One region of the Rhizobium sp. WW22 genome, then DNA from elsewhere that is predicted to be linked to it. Evidence: predicted binding sites of a transcription regulator. Region 1 holds the regulator's gene; the other holds the start of a gene.
What was found. Region 1 encodes LexA, which represses DNA repair genes until DNA is damaged. Its sites were predicted from a motif close to TGTTCNNNNTGTGTTCNG; they were not measured.

Region 1 (7,488 bases):
AGACGAGGCCGATGCCCAGCTTGCCGCAAAGTTCCTTCAAAACGCCGGCAACCATGAAAGCATGGTCGCGGCTTTCCATCTGGCAGGGACCGGCGATCAGCGACAGCTTTGCAGTATTGGAAAAAAGGACCTTGGAGGCGCCCTCGCCGACGGTGACTTCGGAATTTGTGCTCATTTTATCTCCTCAAAGGCGAACAATGCGCCCTGACCGGGCGCCAACCTCGCCAATAGACGATTGTTCTTACGCGTATAGGTGACGCCGTTAGCAGTGAAATGCGACGATGTCACGGAAAGATCGCGCGTTTTGAAAAGGATTGCCCGCGCCCTGAGCCCCGGATCATTCGTGCGAACAGGCAGATCATAGAATGCCTCCATTCCTTCCGGCGTCAAAATCTCGAGATCGGCATTGGCAGTCCTGATCGTCAGGCCAAAGGAATGTTCCATAATGCGTGGGTCGCCGACAACCTCTTCGAAGAAACCGCGATAGACCGCCGGCTTCGGCGCGCAAAGCGCTACCCGCGCGATACCAGTCACGCCGTTCTCGTGACGCTCGAGCGCGCTGCGATCAGCCGGCAGCGGATTGATGCGCTGACAGCAGAAAGCGAGAAAATCCGGCGCGCGCAGATCGGCGGCAAGGGCAAGACGAAAGCCTGCCGTGGTTTCGGTTCCATCCGGCATCTCATCGGACGGGAGAAATCCAGCATTCGCCCCGCCGAAATCGCCGCCGCGTTGAAACGCTTGTCATCCGCCACCGCATCATCCGTACCGAATACCACGGCCGAGAAGCCATCATCCCCCACCCGGAAACGATAAGCCTGATCGCGCGCGACGAAAACATTGCCATCCACGATGCTCTTCTCGCATTGCTCCGGAGATGCGACGCCCAGAGGTTCGAGATAGGTTTTATCGGCAAGGAAGACGCAGGCATTCTGAGTGCCAAAGGGATGGCACGCATCTGGAGCCACGGTGAAACCGAGCTTGCCGAGACGTTCGCGCGCCAGAGCGATGTTGACGGTCGGCAGCACGAGATGATCCAGCGGATGCGGAGACGAAATCATGGCTTCTCCTGTTTGCTTGCGGAAGCAGATTTGCGCCCATCCCCCAAGCAATTCAAGATGGAAGGATGGAACATCCCGAAGCACACGACATGGATCGAAGGCGATCTCGCAAACGTGATTGCTGATTCTCTCCCATAGCCGGCTCATGCAGTAGCGCGGCACTTTGATCCAAATGCTGGGCGCACGGACTGAACGACAAGGCCCTGGAAGCGAACAGAGCGGCATTTCTCATATTTTTCCATGGGTTAACGCAGATATGGCGCCTCGATGTTCCGATCCGATCCATTCGCAAATGGTAATTATTTAACTGCCCCCACAAGGCTTTACCGAAATTTAAGCACTTGCGGAACACATATGGAACATATAGTGTCCGTTCTGGATTTGTTTCACGGCTTTTCTTGATTCTGAGGTTCCAAGACGATGTTGACGCGCAAGCAGCAGGAACTGCTTCTCTTCATTCACGAACGCATGAAGGAATCCGGTGTTCCGCCATCCTTCGACGAGATGAAGGATGCACTGGATCTGGCATCCAAATCCGGCATTCACCGCCTGATCACGGCGCTGGAGGAGCGAGGTTTCATCCGCAGGCTGCCGAACCGGGCCAGAGCGCTCGAAGTCATCAAGCTTCCCGACGCCTATAATCCGAGCCTGCAACAGCGCCGCGGTTTTTCGCCCAGCGTCATCGAGGGCAGCCTCGGCAAGCCGCAGCCCGTTGCCCCGCCCGCTCCGTCGAAAGTGGCAAATGACGATCACAACGGCTCGGCGTCCGTACCTGTGATGGGCCGCATCGCCGCCGGCGTTCCGATCTCGGCAATCCAGAACAATACGCACGACATTACCGTTCCCGCCGACATGCTCGGCTCCGGCGAACATTATGCGCTCGAAGTTCGCGGGGATTCGATGATCGATGCCGGAATTTTCGACGGCGACACGGTCATCATCCGCAATTCGACGACGGCCAATCCCGGCGATATCGTCGTTGCACTCGTCGACGATGAAGAAGCTACCTTGAAGCGCTTCCGTCGCAAGGGTGCCTCCATCGCGCTGGAAGCCGCCAACCCAGCCTATGAAACCCGCATCTTCGGGCCGGATCGCGTCAAAGTTCAGGGCAAGCTCGTCGGCCTTATTCGTCGCTATCACTGACCGGTGAATTGTCCAGAACTGGTGGTGCCTTTGCAATTGGCGCGTCGAATTTGTCGGTGCGCCAATCATAGGTTCGATGCCTGGTCCATGGGCGCTGCGGGTTGTTGAATGCGGCTGAGATGATGGGCTTGTCTACGGAAAGCACCATTTCGATGGAGCCGGTTTTGCGCAATGTCGCACCGGTTATGAGCGTTGCTCCGGAGCGGCAATGGTCCAGCCGCAGCCGGATTGGCGTCACGATAATATTCCCGGTGTCGCAAGCCGTGGGCAGATAGGCTGCGTTCTCGATGGTGACCAATATCGCGCCGTTTTCGAGCATGGCGACACACCATGCTCCCTTCTGACAGGCAAAGCTGCCTTGCATGGTGCGGTCTAAAGCTTCTTCCATTGCGGTGCGGACCGCCTTCTGCTCGTCATTGCTTAATCGCTTATGCCGATCCGTCTTGCTGATCTGCGGAAGCCGGCTATCGGTCGGGAGCATGGTCGGCGGTTGATGTTCGGCCGCGACGAGCGCTTTCTGCCATTGCTCGAAGATGAAGGCCTGCGGTCTCTCGCGATTGGTGGCGAGGATATCGTTCTGGCGCAAGGCAACCAGAATGCCATCTTCCGAGATCATCAGATCCGGCTTCGGCACACCAGAGCCGAACGCGGCTACACCGACAGATGACAGCAGCAGCAACAGGCCCAGATGGCGAAGCCGGGTCCGCAGCATGCTCATGGTCAGGAAGCCAGCGATGAAAGTCGGCATCAGCCAGCCGGGCTGGCGACCGAAGGTAATGTCACCTCCCCACCCAGCCACCGTTTTTGCAACAGCGATCACAAGCTCCAGTCCCTCACCGGTGACTTTCCAGAACGGTCCATCGATTCCGAAAGGCATCAGCAGCATCGCCATCATACCGAAGGGCATGACGATGAAAGAGACGACGGGCATGGCCGCAAGGTTGGCAGCAAGTCCATATGTCGCCAACCGGTGAAAATGCTCGATCGAGAAAATGGCCGTCGACGCACCGCCGATGAACGAGGTCGACATCACGCCTCCAAAGAAGCGTGTGACGAACAGTAGCGGACTTAACAGACGGATGCGCGGCAGGATGTTTTCGCGATGCCGCCGTCGTTTCCAGAGCGAATAGCCTGATACCAGCGCCAGCGTAGCGGCGTAAGACATCTGGAAACTCGGACCGAGTACCTGAGACGGTGACAAGACTAGGATGACGATGGCTGAGAGCGCCACATTGCGCAAGCTGATGGATGGCCTGTCGAAAAGCACGGCCACCAGCATGATCGCCATCATGATGAAGGCGCGTTCGGCGGAGACGCCGAATCCGGAAATGAGGTAATAGGCCGTTACCGTTAGAAGCGCGCCGAAGGCTGCGAACTTCTTCGTCGGCCAAGCCTGGACGACACCGGGAAACAGGCTGAACAAATAGCGCAGACCGACATAGAAAATGCCAGCCGACAGCGCCATGTTGAGGCCGGAAATTGCAATGATGTGGGTCAGGCCGGCAATTCTCAGGGCTTCGGTCGTATCCTTCGAGATCGCACGTCTCTCATCGGTGACAAGCGCCGCTGCAAAGGCGCCGGTATCTCCTGGCAAGGTTTGCCTGATGCGGTCGCCGATGCTATTGCGCAGGCCAGCGAGCCAGATATCGGCCGCATCTAGTAACGAGCCGGCGGCATTATCACTAGATGGTGATAATAATTCCGGCGTTCCGTAGGCAAAGCCATTCGCGCCGATGCCGTTGAAATAGGAGCTGAAGGCAAAATCGTTGAGACCCGCCAATGCCGGTCCGGCCGGAGGCGTCAGGCGCGCCCTGCCCCGGATCCGATCCCCCAGATCGAACGGCTCCGCCTGCTTGCGCACGAAGACCGTAACCCGCTGCGGCGCGCGGCGGATAGAGGGTTTTTCCGTTGCCTCGACGCGGACGATATAGCGCCAGCGCCCATTGTCATAGGATTCCCGTCGCTCGATCTGCCCGGTCACGGTCGTCGTCACGGCCGAGTCGAGCATGACGGTGGAAACCCGCCAACTTTCCCACTGCGCGAGCGCCAGGCCCAGGCAGATGAGCATACCGGCGAAAAGCGTGTGATGAAGCAGCCTGCCCGCATCGCGCTTTAGCAAAAAGCCCAAAGCAAACAGAACGAGGCCTGCGAGAAACGCCTGCGGAGGCGGATCGACTTGCGCCTCGAACCAGATAATCGCACCCAAACCCATATAGATCGGCGCGAAAAGAACAGCGCGGCCATGGGCTGCCTCCTCCGCAATCAAGCCGAGGACAGCGGTTCCAAGGCGCTTCGGAACACGCAGCAAACGCGACGTCAGCGGCGCCTGATCCTGTGTTCGTTCCCATTGTTGTGCTTTGGCGCGGAGGATAATGGTGGCGGAAAAGGCGTGAGGTTGCGGAGACGCGGTGACGTCCCTGCTCTCTTCCTGCTGGTCGGATGCCTCCAAATTAGGCACTCGCTGACTGCCCCCGCACCAAATTACAGCTTCTGCGCGATTTGTGCCGTCACCATCCAGTGAATTCAACTGAAATCGGCGGGAACAAAGCTCAATTGGACCGGTTTCCCGGCGTAGCATACGAAAGGACGCTTCTGCAGTGCCCAAAAGTTGATACTGCATTGCACAATTTGGCGTTAGGATAACTTGGCATTAGGCTCTGGATCATATAGCTAGTCGGTAGTCGCTTAACCTTTTGGCGCTTTTTATGGCGTCAATCCCGCCAAATCTTGGAGGATCAGCATGACGGAACAAAGCGCGAAACTAACTTGGGGTGAAAAGACGGTGGACCTGCCGGTCAAGACCGGAACCATCGGCCCGAGTGTCATTGATATTGGTGCCCTTTACAAGAACACCTCCACTTTCACTTACGATCCTGGTTTCACCTCCACCGCATCGTGCGAGTCGAGCATCACCTATATCGATGGCGACGAAGGCGTTCTGCTGCACCGCGGCTATCCGATCGATCAGCTGGCCGAACACGGCGATTTCCTCGAAGTCTGCTACCTCCTTCTCTACGGCGAACTGCCGACGGCAGCGCAGAAGAAGGACTTCGACTATCGTGTGACCCACCACACGATGGTGCACGAGCAGATGTCGCGCTTCTTCACCGGCTTCCGCCGCGACGCGCATCCGATGGCCGTCATGTGCGGCTGTGTCGGCGCGCTCTCCGCCTTCTATCACGACTCGACCGACATCACCGATCCGCACCAGCGCATGGTCGCAAGCCTGCGCATGATCGCCAAGATGCCGACGCTTGCCGCCATGGCCTATAAGTACCATATCGGCCAGCCCTTCGTTTATCCGAAGAATGACCTCGACTATGCGTCGAACTTCCTGCGCATGTGCTTTGCCGTTCCGTGCGAAGAATATGTCGTCAACCCGGTGCTTGCCCGCGCCATGGACCGCATCTTCATCCTGCATGCAGATCACGAGCAGAACGCCTCGACTTCGACGGTTCGCCTGGCTGGTTCTTCCGGTGCCAATCCGTTTGCCTGTATCGCAGCAGGCATCGCCTGCCTCTGGGGACCGGCTCACGGCGGCGCCAACGAAGCGGCCCTGAACATGCTGAACGAAATCGGCACGGTCGACCGCATTCCGGAATTCATCGCCCGCGCCAAGGACAAGAACGACCCGTTCCGCCTGATGGGCTTCGGTCACCGCGTCTACAAGAACTACGACCCGCGTGCCAAGATCATGCAGAAGACGGCGCACGAAGTTCTCGGCGAACTCGGCATCAAGGACGATCCGCTGCTCGACATCGCGATCGAGCTGGAGCGCATCGCTTTGACGGACGAATATTTCATCGAGAAGAAGCTGTACCCGAACGTCGACTTCTATTCCGGCATCACGCTGAAGGCTCTCGGCTTCCCCACCACCATGTTCACCGTTCTCTTCGCTCTTGCCCGCACCGTCGGCTGGATCGCCCAGTGGAACGAAATGATCGAAGATCCGCATCAGCGCATCGGCCGTCCGCGCCAGCTCTACACCGGTGCTCCGCTGCGCGAATATGTGCCTGTTTCCAAGCGCTAAGCTTCGGTATTGAAACAAAAAACCGGTCAGAGATGACCGGTTTTTTTATGGGCTAGAACATCCAGAACAATCTGCGCCGCCTTATCGCCGGGCGGCTCCTCGGTCTGCATTCGCTCCCAGACCAGATCGTAACCCGCCAACATCGCCACACGCTCCGGCGTCTCGCTCGCCAGCCGCTCCATATAGCGGGCCAGCATGCCCGGCCGCAGAACATCATTGATGAGCTCCGGCAGTACAGCATAGTCGGCGATGAGGTTCGGCAAGGCGGCCGTCCAGATCTTGATCCGCGACAGCACGAATTTCGCCAGCCATTCGGTCTTATAGGTCGAAACCACCGGAACCCCGGCTAGGCCCAATTCCAGGATCACGGTTCCGGAGGCGGCCATGGCAGCATCGGCCCCAGCAAAGGCGCTCCACTTGGCGTCCTGACCGACAAAGATATCCGGCTTGACCTGCCATTTTTCCGTCAGCGAACGAACCAACGCCTCCTGCTTCGGCACTGTCGGCAGCAGAAAACGAAGATTTCTATTTCTCCGGCTAAGTTCTTCGATAGCCTGCTCAAAAACCGGTAGTAGCTGCCGAATCTCCGATGCACGCGATCCGGGCAGAAGCAGGATCGTCTTTTGGGCATCGGGGCCTGCCAGACCGCGCAAGGCGCGCTGACGGCGAGTTTCCAGCAGATTAGCATCGACCGTCAGGCGGTGGCCGACATACGTAGTTGCCGGACCGCCCAGCCGCTCCATGGCAGCAGGCTCGAACGGCAATACGGCCAGTACATGGTCGACGTAAGCGAGCATCTTCTGCGCGCGATATTCCTTCCATGCCCAGACGCTGGGGCAGACGTAATCGATGATTGGCAGGTTGGGCAGTGCCTTGCGCACACGCTTGGCAACGCGATGAGTGAAATCGGGGCTATCGATGATCAGAAGCACATCGGGCTTTGCGGCAACGATCGCATCTGCCGTCTGTCGGATGCGGGCCAGTAGCTTTGGCAGCCGCTTGATGACCTGAATGAAGCCCATGATCGAGAGCTCGGAGTAATCGAAGAGCGAGCGGAGACCTTGTGCCTCCAGCGCCTCGCCACCGACGCCCACCAGCTCGACCGCACCACCGTGACGCCGCTTCAGGGCCGCGACGAGATCGCCACCCAAGAGATCGCCGGAGACTTCTCCGGCAACGACGGCAAGCTTCAAAGGCGCCGCGCTCACATGAAGCCCTCGGCGCTGAGGCCGCGATCGATGCCGCAGACGAAAATGC
Region 2 (7,488 bases), 810 kb from region 1:
CGTCGATCTGGCAATCGCCGCTGCAGAATCGGTGCTTGCCAAAAAGGCCGATGGCAACGTCCAGTCCCGCCTCTTCAACGACGCCGTCAAGGAAGTGAAGACGCGGCTGAATTAAGCCCTCGCAATATCGGATTCGAAAGAGCCCTGCTTCCGCGGGGCTTTTTTTGTTTCATGCTCAGTCATGATTGATCATCGCCACAGTGGGAGGCAAGATCAGTGCATGAGGGGAGAGTGGATGCAGTCAACGACTGGCAGCGAACCGTTTCGTCAAGACGATCTCATCGTGAGACCGGTGGCCACCTGGACACCGGGCGTCCATGCCTTGCTGGTTGCGCTACATAGATATGGTTTCGATGCAGCTCCGCATCCGGCTGGATATGACGAGGTCTGGGAGCAGGTAACTTATCTGCCCGGAGATACCGGCGATCTCGATTGCCACGCCGCTATGCGCGGCGAAAAGGCGCTGCGGTCGGCTGCATCTCTATTGCGTCGCTATCACGATTGCTCCGCCCTGTTCGCAAAAAGCCTCGCGGCTAGCTACGCATGGCAACTGCCGGCCCGCTCGCCTTGCGAGGTAATCTGCCATGGGGATTTTGCCCCCTACAATGTCGTCCTGAACGATGGCGAAGTGAGCGGTATCATCGATTTCGAGGCTGCGCATCCCGGTCCGCGAATATGGGATCTGGCCTATGCCGTCTATCGCTGGGCGCCGCTGTCCTCCGGCGTCGCTATCAAGGGAATGGACACTCTTGCCGCCCAAGTCGGTCGCACCCGTATCTTTATCGATGCCTATGGTCTGTCCGTTAACGAGCGTAGCTCATTGCTTGACGTCGTCGTCGAGCGGCTTGAGGCGCTATTGGTTTTCATGGAACGGGAAGCTGCCCGCGGCATCGAGAGATATCGCCGGAATCTCCAGGAAGGACATGATCGCATCTACAAGGAAGACATCGCCTATATCAGAAAATGCTCGACTGAAATCGTCGCCGGACTGACGGGCTAAGTTTCAAACGGCCTCTTTGCGCAGCGGACGGAAGCTCATGCGGTGCAGCGGGCAGGGACCATGCTCCTCGATGCCAGCGCGATGCTGAGGAGTGCCATAGCCGGCATGGGCTGCGAAACCATAGGCTGGAAAGACAATGCCCGCGCGCGCCATCATCCGGTCGCGGGTCACTTTGGCGACGATCGATGCGGCAGCGATGGAGAAGGAGCGCGCGTCTCCTTTGACGACGGCCTTTCCCGGGCATGCAAGCCCGGCTGGCACATCGAGCCCATCGGTCAGCACATAGCTTGCCGGCACGGCAAGTCCGCAAATGGCGCGGCGCATTGCATCGAGGCTTGCCTTGCGGATATCGGTCGTGTCGATACGACCGGCACTCGACGAGGCGATAGAGACCGTTGCTGTTGCGAGAATCTCCACGAACAGCTCTTCGCGTCTGGCCGCGGTCAGCTGTTTGGAATCGTTGAGCCCTTGCGGGATCCGCTCAGGGTCGAGAATGACGGCGGCGGCGACCACCGTCCGGCAAGCGGGCCCCGGCCAGCCTCATCGGCCCCGGCGACAGGCCAATGGCCGGCTCGGCGCGCAATCAGCTCCAGCTCAAACGTGGGAACGAGCGGGGCGTCCTCGAAAAGCATTGGAGAATCGGGTGATGTGCTGCGTGTCATGCGGCGAAGCTCGCACACCACCCGATCTCCTGCAAGCCCCCGGTGGATCAGGGCGGCGAACCGGGGGGCTTTTCCAGCGGGGTCAGGGAAAACCCGCAAGGAATATCAAAGCAGCGACAACTGGACGCCGCTGCCGTCTGGCGGCACGAACAGATCGTCGCGCAAAGCGATATTGCGGCGCGTAAGCTCGAGCCGGCGCGTCGCCATTTCGAAGCGGCGGCTGATCTGCCAGGCATAAGGCCCGGCGCCCTTCATGCGCTTGCCGAACTCCGCATCGTAATCCTTGCCGCCGCGCATCGAGCGGATCAGCGACATGACGTGGCGATAGCGATCCGGATAATGCTGCAGCAGCCAATCGCGAAAGAGCGGGCTCACCTCAAGCGGCAGCCGCAGGATGACATAGCTTGCTTCCAGTGCGCCGGCGGCCTTGCCGGCGTCGAGGATACGCTCGATTTCATGATCGTTGAGGGCAGGGATAATCGGCGCCACCATGATCGCGGTGCGGATGCCGGCCTCGTTCAAAGCCTGGATCGCCTCCAGCCGCCGTGGCGGCGTCGCCGCCCGGGGCTCCATGGTGCGCGCGAGCTTGCGGTCGAGCGTCGTCACCGACAATCCCACCCGCACAAGGTTCTTGGCGGCCATCTCCTTTAGAATATCGATATCGCGCATGACCAGCGCAGATTTGGTGACGATAGCAACGGGATGGTTCGCCCGGTTCAGCACTTCGAGGATCTGGCGCATGATCCGCCATTCCTTCTCAATCGGCTGGTAGGGATCAGTATTCGTCCCTATGGCGATGACGCGCGGCTTGTAGCCGGGCTTTGCTAGTTCGCGTTCCAGAAGCTTGGCCGCATCCGGCTTGGCAAACAGCTTCGATTCGAAATCCAGCCCTGCCGACAGGCCCATATAGGCATGCGTCGGCCGCGCGAAGCAGTAGATGCAGCCGTGCTCGCAGCCGCGATAAGGGTTGATCGATCGATCGAAGGGTATGTCGGGCGATTCGTTGCGTGTAATGGCCGTGCGCGGCTTCTCCACCTGCACTTCGGTTTTGAAAGGCGGCAGCTCTTCCCAGCTCTGCCAGCCGTCGTCGAAGGCCTCGCGCTGCTGCGGCTCGAACCGGCCGCTCGGGTTCAATCCGGCGCCGCGTCCGCGCCGACGCTCGACATCGACCCTGAGACCGGAATCGGCGATCAAAGCGTTGGCAACATCTGCCGTATTGGCAGGCGCGAAAGCGGCCTGCCCTGCAAGGGACTGCTCGTTCATCGGTAGCTCCGGGCGGCTTATGCCATCGCACGCCGCGTCTAAGATGATTAAATTCCTATCCGATAAATGAGAACATTGCAAGAACAAAAATCCGAAATCACCATTTTCCACCTCGTTGAGAGGAGGTGTTTGGCGATACCGGCGGTGAGTGTTTCCGGCGGCATATGATGCTTTTCTTAAACGTTTGGAGCCGAAGGTTGGGTGCTGGCAATAAATTATGCGCCGCTCTATAAATGGCCAATGTTGACGGTCATCATCGAATGCCAGGATCACGAACCCGAGCTGGCGCAGACATTGGCGGCATTGGTGGCAGGCGCGGTCGAGGGGCTGGTCAGCGACGTGATCGTGCTCGATCACGGTTCGAGTGATGGCACATCGAAAGTGGCGGATGCTGCCGGCTGCCGCTTTTACTCGCAGTGGGATATCAAGGACATATTGCGGGCGGCCCGCGGCGAATGGCTGTTGCTGGTCGAGCCGGGCGCGCGGCCGCAAGCGGGCTGGATCGACGAGGTCGCCGAATATGTCTCCCTGAACAAAGGCCCGGCGCGGTTTACCGCGTCGCGTGGCTATCGGCGCCCCTTTCTGAAGCGGATCGGCCGCCGTTCGCCGCCATTGGAGTTGGGCCTGCTGCTTTCGAAGCACCAGGCCATCGCGATCGCCAGGTCGGGCATGCAGCTCGCGGAATTTGCCAAGGGCCAGAAGGGCCGCAGGCTTTCAAGCGAACTCATTCCGTCCTGGGTGGCGCGCGCGGCGCGATAGGGTTTCACGTTCCGCAGATTCCATTTGTAAACGCGGGAATAGCTGCGATAATTCGTGTGTGGCGGCACCCTACGCGTGTCGCGTTAGTGACCGACCATGAAGATGCCGATATCAGGCGGAATTGGTCAGCGGAATTCTCCTTTTTCGCCGGGATTTCGGCGAAAGGAGGTGCGTTATGAAACGCACGATGCTCTACCGCCTCATGGCAACTCTCTTCGTTGCAAGTGCAATTCTTTCCCCCGGCAATGCCGCCGCTCAGGTAACCTTGGCCTGTGCCAGGCGCGTCGATATCGTCGCGTTTCTTGGCGACCATCTTTCGGAAAAGCTTTCGGCTGTCGGCAAGCTCGATCAAAGCACGATCGTTGAGATCTATGCTGCTGAGAGCGGCAACTGGACACTGCTGATGAGCGACATATCCGGCCGGAGCTGCATCATACTCAGCGGCGATTCATGGGAATCAATTCCTGTCCTGCCGAAGGCATGACCGCCACGCAATATCGCAGCGAGCAGAAGACCTATCTCGAGCCGGCGCCGCGCTTTAGATGCTCGTCAAGGCGCGGCATGATCTCCACGAAATTGCAGGGCATGTGGCGATAGTCGAGCTGCGCCTTCAAGATGCCGTCCCAGGCATCCTTGCAGGCACCGGGAGAGCCCGGCAATACGAAGATGAAGGTGGCATTGGCCACACCGCCTGTGGCCCGCGACTGGATGGTCGCCGTGCCGATCTTGTCATAGGAGATGCGATGGAAGACTTCCGAAAACCCATCCATGCGCTTCTCGAACAAAGGCTCCAGCGCTTCCGGCGTGACGTCGCGGCCGGTAAAGCCCGTGCCGCCGGTGGTGATCACGACATCGACCGTATCATCCTTGGTCCAGGCTTCCACCTGCGCGCGGATGCGCTCCTTGTCGTCGGGAACGATGGCGCGGGCAGCAAGCCTGTGGCCGGCTTCCGCAATGCGGGCAACCAGCGTATCGCCGGATTTGTCGTCGGCGAGCGTGCGCGTATCGGAAACGGTCAATACTGCGATGCCGATGGGAATGAAGGATCTTTCGTTGACCGGACCTGCCATCATGCCTCTCCCGCGATCGTCTCCGTTACCTGGAAATACCAGCCCGGCTTCTGTCTGTGAAGCGACGCGGCGGCTTTCTTCGCCCGTTCGGCATCGGCGAAGATGCCGAAACAGGTGGCGCCCGAGCCGGACATGCGCGTCAGGATCGGGGATTCGCTTTCGATCAGGCCGGAAAGCACGCCAATCTCGCCGCAGATCGAGCGCGCCGGCGGTTCGAGATCGTTGCGCAGGGCCTTGATCGTGTCGATCCATTCGCCTTGACCCTGCGGCATTTGCGACGGAAACAGCAATGGCGGATTATCCTTGCGCGACAATTGGCGGAACACTTCGGGCGTGGAGACGCCGACGAGCGGATTGCCGAGAATCATCGGAAAAGAAGGAAAGGAAGGCAGCAAATCTATCGCCTCGCCAATTCCACGCGCAATCAGCGGCCGGCTCGAAAGACACATCGGCACATCGGCGCCAAGCTTCAGAGCGATCGTTTTGAGGGTGCCTTCAGGCAGGCTGAGGCGCCAGAGCCGCATGAGCCCACGCAATGCCGCCGCCGCATCCGCCGAACCGCCGCCGATGCCCGATGCGATCGGCAGGTTTTTTTCCAGATGAATATGGACGGCGGGAGCATCGAGACCGGATGAATTGGCTGCCTGGCGCAAGAGATCGCGCGCCTTGAGCACTAGATTGTCGCCGGCCTCTGCATCGGCCGAAAGCAACGGGCCGAACCGTCCCGAAAGGCTGAAATCGTCATCCTTGCTTGCGAGAAAGAAAAGACGATCGCCGTGGCGGGCAAAGCTGACGAGCATGTCCAGCAGATGATAGCCATCGGCGCGGCGCCCCGTGACATGCAGCGCAAGATTGATCTTTGCGGGTGCTTCTTCCGTAAGGTCGAAATCACCCGCTGCCAAGATCGTGCTCATGGAAGTCTTAGGACTTCTTGTCGACCGGCGCCGGAGCGTTCGTGTCGGGCGAGGGGGCGGGTGCCGGATCGGGCTGCTTGCTCTTGTCGACGGTCTTCGGATCGTTGTCGAGCGGCGGCAAGCCCTTCTCGACCTTCTCTTTGATCTTCGGAATATCGGCCTCTTCCGGCTTCGAGGCGAGCGCCCGATTCCACTGATAGACGGCTTCGAGTTTGCGATTGACGCGCCAATAGGCGTCGCCGAGGTGATCATTGATCGTCGGATCGCCGGCCTTCAGCTGCGCTGCCCGCTCCAGTTCGCTCACCGCATCGTCGAAACGGTTGAGGCGGAAATAGGCCCAGCCAAGCGAATCGACGATATAGCCGTCGTCCGGCCTCAGATCGACGGCCTTCTTAATCATGTCCAGACCCTGGTCGAGGTTCATGTTCATGTCGACCCAGGAATAGCCAAGATAGTTTAGCACCTGCGGCTGATCCGGATTGAGCTCAAGGGCCCTCTTGAAGTTCGGCTCGGCATCCGCCCACTTTTTCAGCCGCTCATAGGCAATGCCGCGCTGGAAGAACACCGCCCAGTCGCTGCGCTTCGGCACGGGGCCGATGATCTGTACAGCCTTGTCGTAATTGTCGGCCATGGCCTGGAAGTCCTTGGCATCCGAAAGGACGCTGCCATAGGCGAGATAGCTGCGGACATCGTTGGGGTCGGAATCGATCAGCGCCTTCAGATGCTTGCGTGCATCATCGACTTTACCCGCCTGGGCGAGTGCGAGGCCCAGCTGCAGCTCGGAGATGCGGGCCATTGGCGAGTCATCAGGCACCTTCTTGTAGAAGCCGATCGCACGATCGGTCTGCTCCTGCTTTTCGGCCAGCCCGCCGAGCAACACCAGCGTATCGGCCGCTTTGGGGTCGAGAGAATTGGCAATCTGTAGATAAAGCGAGACGACATCCTCGGCCCCGTCGCGGTTCAGCGCGGCACCGATGGTGAAGAGAACGGCGGCCGCACCCTCGCTGGCATTCGTGACCTGCTGGTCCGGCGTATCGCCCTTGCTGATGCTGTCGCGCAGCGCATTCAACGGAGCATAATTGCTGACGAGATTGTCGCCGACGGAGATTGCATCCAGGGCCTTCTGCTTGTCGCCGGCCTTGGCTTCGAGGCGCGCGAGCGCCATGACGGCGCGCATGAACGTATCGGGAGCCGTCGCTCCGCCCGTCTTGTCGAGGATCGCATCGTTGAGGTGCGAGCGTGCCGATTTCAGGTCGCCTATCGTCAGTGCAATGGCGCCGGCATGATAGTTCTTGAAGATGTTGAACCAATCCGGGCCCTTCATCTTGTCGATCATCGAGATGGCTTCCTTGCCGCGGCCGGATCCGGCGCGAGCCCAGGCGGCGAGCAGATTGGTCATCATCCGGTCGAGATCGTTCGGACCGTTATACTTGAGGATTTCCTGGGCGGTACGGTATTCGTGACGGCGGATGGCATCCATGCCGCGCACGATGGTGGTCACGCGTTCGACGGAAGGGTCGCTCTTCAGCTCGTTGGCGTATTTGACGCCTTCTTCCAGATTGCCGTTCAGCAGCAGCGAGATCATCAGCCGCTGGCGGATTTCCGGATTGCTCGGGTCGATCATCAGCGCCTTTTTGTAGAGCGCGATGGCAGTATTGTAGTCGTGATCGACATCGGCGGTACGGGCGGCGAGGAAAGCGCCTGCGAAGGTATCGACACTATCCGTATCGAAGGCGACCGCGGCGCTGGCCTCCGGTGCTGCCGCCGGCTTATCATCGGCGCGCGCGACATTCAGGGCGGACACCGAAAGGACCGCCGCC

Region 2: a site for LexA is predicted at 2,994-3,011, ahead of ACK83U_RS02330 (PA0069 family radical SAM protein). Genes of this name have one in related genera too.

What each region holds. Positions count from the first base shown of each region.
Region 1 covers NZ_CP178198.1:1,270,794-1,278,281, reverse strand. Annotated here, with positions in the region: gene kdsA (3-deoxy-8-phosphooctulonate synthase) at 1-175, opposite strand, end outside; partial or broken gene ACK83U_RS06420 (VOC family protein) at 172-1,058, opposite strand; gene lexA (transcriptional repressor LexA) at 1,479-2,201, shown strand; gene ACK83U_RS06410 (ComEC/Rec2 family competence protein) at 2,182-4,650, opposite strand; gene gltA (citrate synthase) at 4,942-6,231, shown strand; gene lpxB (lipid-A-disaccharide synthase) at 6,258-7,439, opposite strand; gene ACK83U_RS06395 (LpxI family protein) at 7,436-7,488, opposite strand, start outside.
Region 2 covers NZ_CP178198.1:457,113-464,600, forward strand. Annotated here, with positions in the region: gene ACK83U_RS02315 (F0F1 ATP synthase subunit B) at 1-115, shown strand, start outside; gene ACK83U_RS02320 (phosphotransferase) at 182-1,000, shown strand; partial or broken gene ACK83U_RS02325 (ribonuclease HII) at 1,004-1,662, opposite strand; gene ACK83U_RS02330 (PA0069 family radical SAM protein) at 1,768-2,925, opposite strand; gene ACK83U_RS02335 (glycosyltransferase family 2 protein) at 3,166-3,684, shown strand; gene ACK83U_RS02340 (hypothetical protein) at 3,860-4,168, shown strand; gene moaB (molybdenum cofactor biosynthesis protein B) at 4,200-4,754, opposite strand; gene ACK83U_RS02350 (4-(cytidine 5'-diphospho)-2-C-methyl-D-erythritol kinase) at 4,754-5,668, opposite strand; gene ACK83U_RS02355 (tetratricopeptide repeat protein) at 5,676-7,488, opposite strand, start outside.